Regions from separate parts of the Bradyrhizobium sp. NBAIM08 genome, predicted to be linked through region 1. Evidence: predicted binding sites of a transcription regulator. Region 1 holds the regulator's gene; the other holds the start of a gene.
What was found. The regulator PhoB, encoded in region 1, activates phosphate uptake and scavenging genes when phosphate is short. The targets are predictions, from matches to a motif close to TGTCATNNANCTGTCAT.
Positions count from the first base shown of each region.

Region 2: a site for PhoB is predicted at 4,888-4,904, ahead of I6F37_RS11430 (YdcH family protein). Genes of this name have one in related genera too.

Region 1 is NZ_JADYVR010000009.1:182,688-190,604, reverse strand. It holds gene pstA (phosphate ABC transporter permease PstA) at 1-758, shown strand, start outside; gene pstB (phosphate ABC transporter ATP-binding protein PstB) at 755-1,576, shown strand; gene phoU (phosphate signaling complex protein PhoU) at 1,588-2,304, shown strand; gene phoB (phosphate regulon transcriptional regulator PhoB) at 2,327-3,034, shown strand; gene I6F37_RS27880 (GcrA family cell cycle regulator) at 3,335-3,847, opposite strand; gene I6F37_RS27875 (aspartate aminotransferase family protein) at 4,307-5,515, shown strand; gene argF (ornithine carbamoyltransferase) at 5,515-6,450, shown strand; gene I6F37_RS27865 (Hsp33 family molecular chaperone) at 6,620-7,627, shown strand; gene apaG (Co2+/Mg2+ efflux protein ApaG) at 7,816-7,917, opposite strand, start outside.
Region 2 is NZ_JADYVR010000003.1:118,773-126,689, reverse strand. It holds gene I6F37_RS11445 (glycerol-3-phosphate dehydrogenase) at 1-323, opposite strand, end outside; gene I6F37_RS11440 (EAL domain-containing protein) at 460-3,144, opposite strand; gene I6F37_RS11435 (NAD(P)/FAD-dependent oxidoreductase) at 3,347-4,471, shown strand; gene I6F37_RS11430 (YdcH family protein) at 4,618-4,800, opposite strand; gene I6F37_RS11425 (YdcH family protein) at 5,131-5,337, shown strand; gene I6F37_RS11420 (hypothetical protein) at 5,469-5,687, shown strand; gene I6F37_RS11415 (hypothetical protein) at 5,710-5,961, shown strand; gene I6F37_RS11410 (GGDEF domain-containing protein) at 5,963-6,670, opposite strand; gene purE (5-(carboxyamino)imidazole ribonucleotide mutase) at 6,813-7,301, shown strand; gene I6F37_RS11400 (5-(carboxyamino)imidazole ribonucleotide synthase) at 7,298-7,917, shown strand, end outside.

The DNA.
Region 1 (7,917 bases):
TCGCGCTGATCCTGGTCACGCTGCTCTACAACGGCCTGGCCGGGCTCAACCTCCAGGTCTTCACAGCTGACACGCCGCCGCCCGGATCGACCGAGGGCGGCCTGCGCAACGCCATCGTCGGCTCGTTGATCATGACCGTGATCGGCGTCGGCATCGGCGCGCCGCTCGGCCTGTTCGCCGGCACCTATCTCGCCGAGTACGGCCGCAACGACAAGCTGACCTCGGTGATCCGCTTCATCAACGACATTCTCCTGTCGGCACCCTCGATCATCATCGGCCTCTTCATCTATGGCGCGGTGGTGGTGCCGATGCGCGGCTTCTCGGCGATTGCGGGCGCGCTGGCGCTTGCCGTCATCGTGATCCCGGTCGTCGTGCGCACCACCGAAGACATGCTACTGCTGGTGCCGAATCCGTTGCGCGAAGCTGCCAGCGCGCTCGGCCTGCCGCGCTCGCTGGTGATCAAGCGCATCGCCTATCGTGCCGCGCGCTCCGGCCTCATCACCGGCGTGCTGCTGGCGACCGCCCGCGTCGCCGGCGAGACCGCTCCGCTGTTGTTCACGGCGCTGTCGAACCAGTTCTTCAGCCTCGGCCTGAACAAGACGATGGCGAACCTGCCTGTCACCATCAACAACTTCGTGCAGAGCCCCTACGAGTATTGGAAGCAACTCGCCTGGAGCGGCGCGCTGTTGATCACCCTGACCGTGCTTGCCCTTAACATTGGCGCGCGCATCCTTGGCGCCGAGAGGACTGCAAAATGAGTGAAATGTCTGTTTCCGTCAGCGCACCGTCCGTTCATCCCGGCTCGCAGCCCCTGCCCGAGGCGCCCGCCAAGGTCACGGCGCGCAACCTCAACTTCTACTACGGCGACCACCACGCGCTGAAGAACATCAACCTGGCGCTCGGCACCAACCGCGTCACGGCGTTCATCGGCCCGTCCGGCTGCGGCAAGTCCACCCTGCTGCGCATCTTCAACCGGATGTACGATCTCTATCCGGGCCAGCGCGCCGACGGTCAGCTGTTGCTCGACCATACCAACATCCTCGACCCCAAGCTCGACCTCAACCTGCTCCGCGCCCGGGTCGGCATGGTGTTCCAGAAGCCGACGCCGTTCCCGATGACGATCTACGAGAACATCGCCTTCGGCATTCGTCTCTATGAGAAGATCTCCAAGTCCGAGATGGACGACCGCGTCGAGAAGGCGCTGCGCGGTGGCGCGCTGTGGAACGAGGTCAAGGACAAGCTCAATGCCTCCGGCCTGTCGCTCTCCGGCGGCCAGCAGCAGCGCCTCTGCATCGCCCGCACCGTCGCGGTGCGGCCCGAGGTGATCCTGTTTGACGAGCCCTGCTCGGCGCTCGACCCGATCTCGACCGCCAAGGTCGAGGAGCTGATCCAGGAATTGTCCGAGAACTACACGATCGCGATCGTCACCCACAACATGCAGCAGGCGGCGCGCGTTTCCGACAAGACCGCCTTCATGTATCTCGGCGAGTTGATCGAGTTCGACGACACCAGCAAGATCTTCACGTCGCCGAGCGATCGGCGCACGCAGGATTACATCACCGGCCGGTTCGGCTGAGGAGACGGAACATGGGTTCTGAACATACCGTAAAGGCTTTCGACAGCGACCTTCAGGAGCTCACCCGCCTGGTCGCCGAGATGGGCGGCATCGCCGAGCGCATGATCGTCGATTCCGTCGACGCGCTGATCCGCCGCGACGTCGCGCTCGGCCAGCGCGTCGTCGCCACCGACGTCGAGCTCGACGCGCTGCAGAAGCGCATCGAGGAGCGCGCCGTGCTCACCATCGCCCGCCGCCAGCCGATGGCCGTCGACCTGCGCGAGATCGTCGGCGCGATGCGCGTTGCGACCGATCTCGAGCGCATCGGCGATCTCGCCAAGAACATGGGCAAGCGCGTCGCGGCGCTGGAGACGGATTTCCATCCGCTCAAGCTGTTCCGCGGCCTGGAGCACATGACCGACCTCGTGCAGCAGCAGGTCAAGTCGGTGCTGGACGCCTATGCCGCGCACGACCTGCCGGCGGCGATGGCGGTGTGGAAGGGCGACGAAGAAGTCGACGCCATCTGCACCTCGCTGTTCCGCGAGCTCCTCACCTACATGATGGAGGATCCGCGCAACATCTCGTTCTGCATCCACCTGATGTTCTGTGCCAAGAACATCGAGCGGATCGGCGACCACGCCACCAACATCGCCGAGACCGTGTTCTACATGATCGAGGGCCAGGCGATCACCGACAAGCGGCCGAAGGGCGACATGACGACCTTCGCCACGACGGTGCCGAACACCTGACGACTTAAGGAGCTACGACCACATGGGCGCACGCATTATGGTGGTTGAGGACGAGGAAGCTCTCACCGAGCTTCTTCGCTACAACCTCGAAGGCGACGGCTATGACGTCGAGACGGTGATGCGCGGCGATGACGCCGACACCCGCCTCAAGGAGCACATTCCCGATCTGATCGTGCTCGACTGGATGCTGCCGGGCCTGTCAGGCATCGAGCTGTGCCGGCGGCTTCGGACCCGCCCCGAGACCAAGCAGCTGCCGATCATCATGCTCACCGCGCGCGGCGAGGAGAGCGAACGGGTGCGCGGGCTCGCGACCGGCGCGGATGATTATATCGTCAAGCCGTTCTCGGTGCCGGAGCTGCTTGCGCGCGTGAAGGGCCTGCTCAGGCGTGCGAGTCCCGAGCGCCTCGCCACCGTGCTCGCCTATGGCGATATCGAGCTCGACCGCGACAAGCGCCGCGTGGCGCGCTCGGGCCGGCCGATCGATCTCGGTCCGACCGAATATCGCCTGCTGGAGTTCTTCCTGGAGCATCCCGGCCGCGTGTTCTCGCGCGAGCAGCTGCTCGACAGCGTCTGGGGCCGCGACATCTACATCGACGAGCGCACCGTCGACGTCCATATCGGCCGCCTGCGCAAGCTGCTCAACCTTGGCCGCGAGCAGGACCCGATCCGCACCGTCCGCGGCGCCGGCTACGCGCTGGACGATCGCTTCGCGAAGGCTGAGCAGACGTAAGGCGCCAGCGACAGCTGGTTTGGCGAACTGCGGCGCCGATCTCGGCCGTCATCCCGGGGCGCGCGCAGCGCCAGCCCGGGATCTCAGCGCGAGCGCTTGCGCTGTTCGCGATTAGCCACAGGACGTGGTTTGGCGAAGACTCGGAGTGACCATCTCGCGCAACGATTGCGCCCCGCGGTTACGGATCCCCGCCTTCGCGGGGATGACACCGAGCGATTGGGAGCCGTCATCGTGTGACGGCTGCAGTCTTGGCGATCAAGCTTGGCGATCAAAGCTTGGCGATCAGGGAATTCCGCAAGCTCACCGCGTGCCCGGTTTCGGTGCTGCGCGACGGCGATCCGCTGCGGGCTGATAGGCCACGCGCGAATGCTGGGCACAATAGGGCAGGCCGGAGAGCGCCTTGCCGCCGCAGAAGAAGAAATCCGGGCTCGAGGGATCGCCGACCGGCCAGTGGCAGGTCGCCTCGTTCAATTCCAGCAGCGACAGCCGCTGGCTCATCGGCACCACGTTGTCGTAGGTAACCGGCTCGGCTTCCAACTCGACCTCGAAGGCCTGCGCCAACGCGGTGTTGCCGCGCGCGACGGGGCGGGTCACCCGCATCATATGCTGCGCGGGCCGTGCCTTGCGCGGCCGCGGCGCTGCCGATGAAGGGCTCTTGGCGCGGCCGGACAGGCCGAGCCGGTGCACCTTGCCGATCACGGCATTGCGGGTCACATTGCCGAGCTCCGCCGCGATCTGGCTGGCCGAAAGTCCGGCCTCCCAGAGCTTCTTCAGCTGCTCGACGCGATCATCGGACCAGGTCAAAACCGTCATTGCACCCTTTCCCTCGCTGCGCGCCTGCCATCCTGGGGCCTTCGCAGCGAATGCTTTAGCCTTGAAAAACCCGTGCCGTCAGAATCCCTTAAGGCTCGCCGGGCGCGCTCAAGCCGCCCGAACGTTTACGCCGGTACATGAGGACTTCTGGGATCAGAACTGCTGCACGAGATGTCGTATCTGACAGTCCAAACGCTACAATATGGCGTGACTCCCGCGCAAGAGTCCGCCGACTCGCTTCCACATGTTCCGTGGTGAAAAACCCGCAAAATCGGCACCGCAAGACTACGGAATCAGCGTTTCGCGAGGCTTTCCGGGCGGCATTGACACCCGTCTTGCCAGGCATAAGATAGTGCCACGTGCCGCCCTTAAAAGGCGGCACGTTTCGTTTTCCGGGGCCGGTCGATGGTGCGTCGCGCAATGCATGCCTCACGCCGTCCGCAACATTCAAGTGACGTCATGACTAACAGCGCAGCGCCGCATTTGCTCCCCGTTTTCGCCAGGGCCGACCTCGGTTTCGAGCGCGGCGAAGGCTGCTGGCTGATCGCGACCAACGGCGATCGCTATCTCGATTTCACCTCGGGTGTCGCGGTGAATGCGCTCGGCCATGTCCATCCCGCGCTGGTCAAGGCGTTGCAGGAGCAGGCGACCAAGCTCTGGCACATGTCGAACCTGTTCCAGAGCCCTGACGGCGAGAAGCTCGCAAGCCGCCTCTGCAATGAGAGCTTTGCGGACTTCGTGTTCTTCTGCAATTCCGGCGCCGAGGCGCTGGAAGGCGTGATCAAGCTGGTGCGCCACCATCACTTCTCCAAGGGGCATCCGGAGCGTTACCGCATGATCACCTTCGAGGGTGCCTTCCATGGCCGCACGCTGGCGACGCTCGCCGCCACCGGCTCTGCGAAATATCTCGAGGGCTTCGGTCCGCCGATGGACGGCTTCGATCAGGTGCCGCACGGCGACCTCGACGCCGTGAAGAAGGCGATTGGTCCGCACACCGCCGGCATTCTCATCGAGCCGATCCAGGGCGAGGGTGGCGTTCGTTCTGCACCTCACGCCTTCCTGAGGGCGCTGCGCGAACTCTGTAACGAGCGCGGCCTGTTGCTCGCCTTCGACGAGGTGCAGACCGGCATGGGCCGCACCGGCGAGCTCTTTGCCTACAAGCGCACCGGCGTCACACCGGATGTGATGTCGCTCGCCAAGGCGCTCGGCGGCGGCTTTCCGATCGGCGCGGTGCTGGCGACCGCGGACGCGGCGGCCGGCATGGGGCCCGGCTCGCACGGCTCGACCTTCGGCGGCAATCCGCTCGCGATCTCGGCTGCCAATGCCATGCTCGACGTCATGCTCAAGCCCGGCTTCTTCGACCACGTGCAGAAGATGTCGCTGCTGCTCAAGCAGAAGCTTGCCTCCGTGATCGATCGTCATCCTGATGTCGTCAGCGAGGTGCGCGGCGAGGGCCTGCTGATCGGCATCAAGGCGGTGGTGCCCTCGGGCGATCTCGTCGCGGCGCTGCGCGCCGAAAAGCTGCTCACCGTCGGGGCCGGCGACAATGTCGTGCGCTTCCTGCCGCCCCTGATCGTCACGGAAGCGGAGATCGAGGACAGCGTCGGCCGGTTAGAGCGCGCCTGCGCTGCGATCTCCTCCAGCCAGACCAAGCGGGCGGCAAGCTGATGAGCACGACGCCCAACAAAGCTCCCAAGCACTTCCTGGACATCAACGAGCTGCCGCTCTCGGAGCTCAAGAGCATGCTCGCCGCCTCTTCGGCGATGAAGGCGAAGCAGAAGGCGCAGCAGCCGGTCAGGCCGCTCGAAGGCAAGACGCTGGCGATGATCTTCGAGCGTCCCTCGACCCGCACCCGCGTCTCGTTCGACGTCGGCATGCGCCAGCTCGGCGGCGAGGCGATCATGCTCACCGGCGCCGAGATGCAGCTCGGCCGCGGCGAGACCATCGCCGACACCGCGCGGGTTCTGTCGCGCTATGTCGACGCCATCATGATCCGCATCCTCAACCATGATGCGCTGCTGGAGCTTGCGGCCAACGCCACCGTGCCCGTCATCAACGGCCTGACGCGGCGTTCGCATCCCTGCCAGGTGATGGCCGACCTCATGACCTATGAGGAACATCGCGGCCCGATCGAGGGCAAGACGGTGGCTTGGACCGGCGACGACAACAATGTGCTGGCGTCCTGGGCCCATGCCGCCGAGCGCTTCAAATTCCAGCTCAATGTCGCAACGCCGCCGGAGCTCGCACCGAAAAAGGCCATGCGCGACTGGATCAAGGCGACGGGCGCGCCGATCGTGCTCGGCACCGATCCGGAAGCCGCCGTGCGCGGCGCCGATTGCGTCGTCACCGACACCTGGGTGTCGATGGGCGACAAGGAGGGCGAGCACCGCCACAACGTGCTCAAGCCCTACCAGGTCAATGCCAAGCTGATGTCGCTGGCCAAGGCGGACGCATTGTTCATGCATTGCCTGCCGGCCCATCGCGGCGAGGAGGTCACCGACGAGGTGATCGACGGGCCGCAATCGGTCGTGTTCGACGAGGCCGAAAACCGCCTGCACGCGCAGAAGGGCATCTTGGCCTGGTGCTTCGACGCGGTGAAGTAGCCTTCTTGTAGCCCGGATGAAGCGCAGCGAAATCCGGGGTTCTCAACGCGTGGAAAGACCCCCCGGATTGCGCTGCGCTCCATCCGGGCTACGCACTCGTCGTTCCGCGGACGACGGAATGCGGGCGTGCCTCTTTCAATTTGCATCGAACGACCCCAGATAAAGCGCCATGGTTTCCCAGTCTCCTGACATGAACACCGGGCCTGAAGGCCCGGTTCGCGCGCCATCATCGGTTCCGATCGATGACGCCGTGCTGCCTTACGAGGTCGACGCGCTTGACGTGCGCGGGCGCCTGGTGCGGCTTGGCCCCGCGCTCGACGACATCCTCACCAAGCACGATTATCCCGCAGCCGTGGGCAAGCTGCTCGGCGAGGCCATCGTGCTGACGACGCTGCTCGGCTCGACGCTGAAATTCGAGGGCCGCTTCATTCTTCAGGCCCAGACCGACGGTCCGGTGTCGTTCCTGGTGGTCGACTACAAGGCCCCGGACCGCCTGCGCGCCTATGCGCGCTTTGACGCCTCGCGCCTGGGCACGGCCAAGGATTCCGGCACGCTGCTCGGGCGCGGCCATCTTGCCATGACCATCGACCAGGGCCCCGACATGAGCCGTTACCAGGGCCTGGTTGCGCTCGACGGCGGCAGCCTGGAAGACGCCGCCCACGAATATTTCCTGCGCTCCGAGCAGATCCCGACGCGCGTGCGCCTCGCGGTCGGCGAGGAGTGGCGCTCGAGCGACGGCGGCAAGCATCGCTGGCGCGCCGGCGGCATGCTGATGCAATTTCTGCCGAAGGCGCCGGAGCGCGCGCGGCAGGCGGACTTGCATCCCGGCGATGCGCCCGACGGCACCGAGGTGCACAGCGTCGCGGAAGACGATGCCTGGGTCGAGGCACGCTCGCTGATCGAGACGGTCGAAGACGTCGAGCTGATCGATCCCGAGCTCTCCGGCGAGCGGTTGCTCTACCGCCTCTTCCACGAGCGCGGCGTGCGTGTGTTCAATCCGCAGGTGCTCGAGGCGCGGTGCTCCTGCTCGCGCGATGCGGTCGCCGCGATGCTCAAGAGCTTCTCGCACGACGACCGCGCCGCCATGGTCAAGGACGACAAGGTCGTCGTCACCTGCGAGTTCTGCTCGTCGGTGTATCAGTTCACGCCGCACGAGGCGGGCGTCGAGGACGCCTGAGCCTACCCGCGTCGCTGCACTCGCAATGTCGAGTGGAGCAGTGCCACACGCGCGGTGTCATAGCCCGACTTGATCGGGCGATCCAGTACTCCGAGACGATGCTGATCGAAACGAGAGGCCGCGGCGTACTGGATGCCCCGGTCACGCCGGGGCATGACAGTTGTGAGTGTTACGGCGAACTCGCCTCTCTAATTCAACACCCGCTTGTTGTCGGGGCTGTCCAGCGAAAACGTCGGCACGTCGATCTCGAAACGCTCGCCGGTTTCGCTGACCATCTGGTAGCGGCCGGT
Region 2 (7,917 bases), on a different contig from region 1:
TAAAGAAACAGGCCGGCCCGCAGCAGCCACGGCGGACGCTCGTCCACATGTGCAGGAATCACGAAACGCATCGGCCGCACCAGATGCGGCGCGATGGCGAGCCAGGTCCGGCGCTCGGCCAGTGCCCGGCGCACCCGCCAAAAGCCGCGGCGCTCCAGCACCGAGAGATCGCCGTGGATCAGCCGCGGTGTTGCCGACGACGCTGCGCCGGCGAGATCGCCCTGCTCGAACAGGATCACGCGCAGGCCGCGCCCCGCCGCATCGCGGGCGATGCTGACGCCGTTCAGGCCGCCGCCGATGATCGCGAGGTCGTAGTCCGCCATGAAGCCGTCGAATGGGAGCGAGCGCTCCCATCACTAGAGCCATTTCCGTTCCGATGAAATCGGAACGGTTGCTCTAGATTCGTATTCTGACGCATTTTCTTGACGCGAGCCGGTGTCCACTTCGCTCGAAGACGCTCTAACCGGTCTTCAGCGCAAGCTCCATGGCTTCGGCGCGGCCGACCAGCCCGGCATATTTGCCGATCGGCAAGGGCTTGCCGAGCAGATAGCCCTGCACCCCGTCACAGCCTTCCTTGGCGAGGAAGGCGAGCTGGTCGAGCGTCTCGACGCCCTCGGCGATGATCGACATTTCGAGGCCGTGGCCGAGGTCGATGACGGCGCGCACGATCGCCGCCGATTGCGGGTTGCGGCCGAGATTGATGATGAAGGCGCGGTCGATCTTGATCTTGTCGAACGGGAACGCCTGGAGATAGCTCAGCGAAGAATAGCCGCTGCCGAAATCGTCCATGGAGATGCGCACGCCGAGCGCCTTCAGGCGGCGCAGCAGCGCAAGGCCGCGATCGAAATCCTCGATCAGAACACCTTCGGTGATCTCGAGCTCGAGCCGGCCGGGTGCGAGGCCCGTCTCGATCAGGATCGAATGGACGAGGCCGACCACGTCGCCGTGCATGAACTGCGCCGGCGACAGATTGACCGCGACCTGCAGCGGCTTCGGCCAGGACGCCGCCTCGCGGCAGGCCTCGCGCAGGATCCACTCGCCCATCTCGACGATGAGGCCGCTCTCCTCGGCGATGGGAATGAATTCGGCCGGCGAAACCTGGCCGCGCACCGGATGCTGCCAGCGCGCCAGCGCCTCGAAGCCGATGATCTCGCTCTCGGCGACGCTGTGGCCCGCGGCCCCCTGCGGCTGGAAGGCGAGCGAGAGCTCGCCGTTCTTGACCGCCATGGAGAGGTCCTGGTGCAGCACGCGGCGGTCGCGGATCTGCTGGTCCATCTCGGGCTGGTAGAGGCTGATCGTGCCGCGCGACTTCTGCTTGGCGCGGAACAGCGCCGCGCCGGCATTGGCGAGCAGCGAGGCGCCATCGGTGCCATTGTGGGGAAAGACCGACATGCCCGTGGTGATGCCGGCGCGGACCGGCCGGCCGTCGATCTGAAAATCCTTCGCGACGGCTTCGCCGATCTGCTGCGCCAGCGCGAGGCCGGCCTCGGGCTGCTTGCCGTCGATGATCAGGCCGAACTCGTCCCCGGACAGGCGCGCCACCACGCCGCCGCGTGCGGAATCCTGGAGCCGATGGGCGACCTCGATCAGGAGCTTGTCGCCGAGCGCATGGCCGAAGACGTCGTTGACCTCCTTGAGGCCGTCGAGGTCGACGCAGAGAACGGCGAACTCCTCGCCGGTGCCCTCGCAAGCCTCGATCATCTGGGTCAGAGCCTGCAGGAAGGCGGCGCGATTCGGCAGATCGGTGAGGCCGTCGTGATAGGCCATGTGCGCCATGCGCGACTCGGTCTGCCGGCGGTCGGTGACGTCCTCGTGGGTCTTGATCAGATATTGCGGCTCGCCGGCATCGTTGACCACAGTGGCGCGGCGGGTCAGGAACAGCCGCAGGCCGCCCTTGGTGGAGATCGGATGCTCCTCGGTGATCATCCCGCGCTTCTTGATCGCGGCCTCGTCGCGCGCGACGATCAGCTTGGCTTCCTTGGCGTTGAAGATGTCGGACGCGGTCAGTCCGGTGGCTTCCTCGCGCCTGCGGTTGAGGATCGTCTCCGCGCTGCGGTTGGCGAGCAGATAGCGGCCGTCCTTGACCTGCTCCACGATCAGCGCAACCGGGATGTTGTCGACCACGAGCTCGAGGAACTTCTTGGTGCTCTCCAGCTCCTGCGACAGCGAGCGGCGGTCGGTGATGTCCTCGAACAGGATGAGCAGAAATTCGGGCTTGTTGCTCTCGTTGCGGACCACGATCCGGATCGAGGCGACCATGCGCCGCGCGCCGGCACGATCCACCTCGAACTCATTGCGGTGCTGGCCATCCGGCGAATTGAGCGCGGCCTGGTCAGCGGCCTCGATGCTGGCCGCCGAGGCCGACGCAAACAGCTCCCGTGCATTCCTGCCGACGGCGAAGTCCCGCGACAATCCCCAGAACTTCTCATAGGCGCTGTTGGCGAAGATGTAGCAGCCGTCCTCGATGTTCTTGGCCGCCACGCAGGCCGGCACATGATCGAGCACCGATTCCAGGAACTGCTTGGTGGAGGCGAGCTGCCGCGACAGGTTGCGCTGCTCGGTGACGTCGAGATGGGTCGCCACCGAGCCGCCGTTCGGCAACACGAAATACTTCACCAGGATAGCCCGTCCGTCCGGCAGTTCCGTGGTCAGGCCATTGGCGCTCGATGCCTTCCGGTAAAATTCGTCATCGGTGACGCCGAGCACTCCGCGCTCGCGGCGCAGCCTCAGGATGTCGCAACCGGTCATGTTGGGCCGGAGGTCGGATCGCGTCAGGCCATAGATCTCTAGATAGCGGTCATTGCAGAAGATGACGCGGCGCTGCGCATCCGTCATCACCACGCCCTGGTTGAGGTTGTTCATGGCGGAGGAGATGAAGGCGTTGCGACGCAGCTGCAAACGGCTGGACCGGCGCAGCGAGGAATGGATCCACAGCCCGATCGCGGCGAGGAACGAGCAGACCACGATGCCCGCGATGAGGGCTTCCCAGATCACGCCGGGATCAAGCCTGGTGAGATCGCCCGGAACGGCAAGGCTGTCCGATGCCGCAAAGGCGCGCGCAGGCGCGCCCGTAACGGCCAGGCATAGGAGGGCGTGCACAGCAATCGAAAGCGTGCTGCCCACGTGCCAGTTCTTCTCAGCCATCAGCCACCCGCGATTTCAACGTCGGATTGTCTGGCCTCGCGGGTTTGGATCGGGTAAACGCCTGTGGGCACAACAGAATAATGTGACATAAAATGCGGCAATTGCCCTGACATGATAAACGACTTCTTAACGGAAGCCCCGCCTGCGCCGCCGCATCCGGACCATGCGCCACCGGTGCTTCCAACTGGTATCCTGCACAACCATGGATAGGGTCGATTGCGTCGTCATCGGAGCCGGCGTGGTCGGGCTCGCGGTGGCCCGGAAGCTCGCCCAGGCCGGGCGCGAGGTGATCGTGCTCGAGGAAGCCGAGGCGATCGGCACCGTCACCTCCTCGCGCAACAGCGAGGTGATCCATGCCGGCATCTACTACCGGGCCGGGAGCTGGATGGCGCGCATGTGCGTGGCAGGCAAGCACGCGCTGTACCGCTACTGCGCCGAGCGCGGCATCCCGCACAAAAATTGCGGCAAGCTGATCGTCGCGACCAGCCCGAAGGAGACCGAGAAGCTGCAATCGATCAAGGCGCATGCCGAGGCCAACGGCGTGCTCGACATGCAGCTGCTCTCGGGCGAGGCCGCACGCGCGCTGGAGCCGGCGCTCGCCTGCGACGCCGCGCTGCTGTCACCGTCGACGGGCATCATCGACAGCCATTCCTACATGCTCTCGCTGCGCGGCGAAGCCGAGGACGCCGGCGCAGCTTTCGCGTTTCACACCCCGCTGATCCGTGCCAAGGCGGCGGCCGGCCTCATCGAGATCGATGCCGGCGGCGAGGCACCGATGACGCTGCAATGCAACCTCCTCGTCAACGCCGCGGGGCTGTCGGCAACGCATGTGGCGCGCAACATCGACGGCATGCCGCTGGACCGGATTCCGCCGGCCTATCTCGCCAAGGGAAACTACTTCAGCTGCAACGCCAAGGCGCCGTTCTCGCGTCTGATCTATCCGGTGCCCGAGCCCGGCGGCCTCGGGGTGCACTTGACGCTGGACATGGCAGGACAGGCGCGCTTCGGGCCTGACGTCGAATGGATCGAGACGATCGACTACGAGGTCGATCCGTCACGCGCCGAGCGCTTCTATCCCGCGATCCGCAAATACTGGCCGACGCTGCCTGACGGCGCGCTGATGCCGAGCTATTCGGGCATCCGCCCGAAGATCGTGCCGCCGGCCGTGGCCACGCAGGATTTCTTGATGCAGGGCCCGCGCGATCACGGCGTTGCAGGCCTGATCAATCTCTTCGGCATCGAATCGCCGGGACTGACGTCCTCGCTCGCGATCGCCGATCACGTCGCCGAGCTCGCAGATATCGACAGTGTTTCGAGAAGCGGATAAGTGTGCGCGTCGAGAGCCACGGGTCCAAGCAAGAGTGAGCGCCGCACAACCGTGTTGCACGGTACACACCTTGCAGCAGGGATGAGCACGGATGCTCTCATCCCTGCGTGAAGGACGTGATCAACTCTACACTGTCACGGGGGTTACTAGTGGAGCGTGTCGCCAGATTGCTTCAGACGCTCGATCTGGTCCTTGACCATCAACTTCCGGCGCTTCAACTCAACAATTTGCAGGTCGTCTGTTGAAAGGTGCACGAGAGCTTCGTGCAATTCGTTTTCGAGAAGTTTGTGCTTCCGTTCCAATTCAACGAGATGTGCCTGAATTGTCATTCGAAACCTCCTCGGTAGGGTTGAACCTTTAGGATTCGATCCGGACAACCAAGTCTACATCACCGATTCGTCCTGTCGATGGGTATCCGTCGTTGCAGCGTCATTTTTGAAAGTTCATATGTAACGAAGCGTGACTAAGGGAACCACGCCGGAAAAATCCATGATATCAATACGCCGACGCACCGCCGCAGCTCCCTGCAGAAATATGTTGCTGGAGATCGGGGACGAGGGATCGCAGATCGCTTGCGATCACGCGGCGCAAGGACGATAATTTCCACAGGGCATCCACAGCCCGGATCTCACGCCTATCGGTTTTCGGCCACCGCAGACATGACCAATGAAGATGAGCGTGAGCTCGAAGCCGAGCTCACCCGGTTGCAGCAGGAACACCGAGATCTCGATGCGGCGATCGATGCATTGCATCAATCGCCCGCCCCCGACCTGTTGCGGTTACAGCGCCTGAAGAAGCGCAAGCTGTTGTTGCGCGACCGCATCGCATTCATCGAAGACCAGATCACCCCCGACATCATCGCCTGACCGTGAGCCGGTCTTGCGCGGCGCCCCGCCGCTTCCGAATCCGCTTGACTCAATAAGAACAAAATAGGAACATTCGCGGGCGCCCCAACACCTCAGAGAACGCTCAAGGACAACACACGAGGACAACGCAGATGTCGGCAACCGCCCTTTTCGACAACAGCCATTACGAACAGGCCTGCGATCAGGCGATCGCGATGTGCGACGGCAATCTGCGCAGCACCATCAAGGCGCTGATCATGGCCAACGAATATCTGGAAGCCGAGCTGGAGGAATTGCAGGCGGCGATTTCAGCCGGCTGCATTCCGGAGATCTCGCGCAGCAAGATGCGGAGCAAGAGCAGCGCCGCATAATCTTCAACCTTGGAGCAACGCCATGTCGGATGTGACCTATTACGTTGCAATGCCCTTCTTGATCGATGACGACGGATCACCCGTCGCAGGCGCTGCAGAGGAGTGTCAGTCCTCGACGGCGGCGCTGCGACGCGCAGAGATGCTGGCGCGCGGCGCCGGCCATATCGGCGCGATCGCGTTCAGCCGCAGCGGCGATCCCATGACCGGCGAATTCGGCGACGCGACGCTGCTGCGCAAGTTCGGCACCGTGCCGGAAGATCTTGCCACCCTCTAGACTAGCGCTCGCCGCCGACCAGCCTGATCCGCGGCTCGTGCCGGCGGCTCGCCTTGCGCACATACATGGCGGCATCCGCCTCCTCCAGGGCGCGGCCTGCACCGGATTGCGGACCGAGCAGCGCGACGCCGGCCGAGGCGCCCGCGGTCACGTGCTGGCCGCGAAAAACGAATGACAATTCGTCGATCGCCTGCTCCAAGGCCGCAGCCTTGACCTTCGCATCGGTCTCGCTGAGATTCCAGAGCAGCAGCGCGAACTCGTCGCCCCCGAGCCGGCCGACCACGTCGGAGGCGCGGACCTGTCGCGTCAGCGTGGCGACGATCGCCTTGAGCACCTCATCGCCGGCGGCATGACCGAAGGAATCGTTGATCGGCTTCAGCCGATCGACGTCGAGCACGATCAGCGCCCCGCTGGCGCGGTAGCGCTTCATATAGGCGATGGCGCGCGCAAGCTCGCGCTCGAAACCGCGCCGGTTGGGAATCCCGAGCAGGAAATCGGTATCGGCGGCCGCCTCGAGCTCCGAGATCCGCAGCAGGGCCGCCTTGAGCTTGCTCCTGAGGCCGCGGATGATCGCCTTGCCGTCATCAGCAGCCGGCGCTCTGCGCAAGGCCGGTTTGGCCGCGCGGCTCGAAACGGCTTTGGAGCGGGCGGCGCTGATGTTCCGGCCCTTTCTGGCCTTCACAGGGCTCGCCCTTTTCGGTTTCTTCATGGGCATCCTGCTCAATGAAGGCTTGCGGGGATTCACCAAGACAGGATAGTGGATTCCCTTCTCCTTGCCACCGCCTTGCGAGCCGCCGGCCGGAATCATTAATCTGGCCTATCTCTCTGTTTTTCTGGGCACAATTGACGTCATGACCGCGCCGATCGCCATCATCATGGGAAGCCAGTCGGACTGGGACACGATGCGGCACGCCGCCGACACGCTTGACGCGCTCGGCATTGCTGCCGACAGCCGCATCGTCTCGGCCCACCGCACGCCCGACCGGCTGTTCGCATTCGCCAAGGGTGCCAAGGCCGCAGGTTACAAGATTATCATCGCCGGCGCCGGTGGCGCGGCCCATCTGCCCGGCATGGCGGCGGCGCTGACGGAACTTCCCGTCTTCGGCGTTCCCGTCGAATCCAAGACGCTCAAGGGCGTCGATTCGCTCTATTCGATCGTCCAGATGCCCGCGGGCATTCCGGTCGGCACCCTCGCCATCGGCAAGGCCGGCGCGATCAATGCCGCGCTGCTGGCAGCGGCCGTGCTGGCATTGTCCGACCCGGCCCTGTCGGATCGCCTCGCCGCCTGGCGCAAGGCCCAGACCGAGGCGGTCGCCGAGCGGCCGGAGGACAAGGCGTGACGGACACCAGGCACGTGAAGCTGAAGCCCGGTGACACCATCGGAATCCTCGGCGGCGGACAATTGGGCCGGATGCTGGCCATGGCCGCGGCGCGACTCGGCCTGCGCTGCCAGGTGTTCTCGCCCGATCCGGATTCGCCGGCCTTCGACGTCGTGCTGAACGCGACCTGCGCCGAATATGCCGACGTCGAGGCGCTCGAATTGTTCGCGCATGATGTCGACGTCATCACCTACGAATTCGAGAACGTGCCGGCGGCAGCCGCGCTGGTATTGGACGCGCGCCGCCCGGTGCTGCCCAACCGCAAGATCCTCGAGACGACCCAAGACCGGCTCGCCGAGAAGGATTTCGTGACGAAGCTCGGGATCGGCACTGCCGCCTACGCCGACGTCACCTCCGTCTCCTCGCTGCGCGAGGCGATCGCCAGGATCGGCCTTCCAGCGGTGCTGAAAACCCGCCGCTTCGGCTATGACGGCAAGGGCCAGGCCATCATCCGCGAGGGCGACGACATCGCGAAGGTGTGGACCAGCCTCGCCACCAAATCGGCGATCCTGGAGGCCTTCGTGCCCTACGAGCGCGAGATCTCCGTGATCGCCGCGCGCGCGGCCACGGGCGAGGT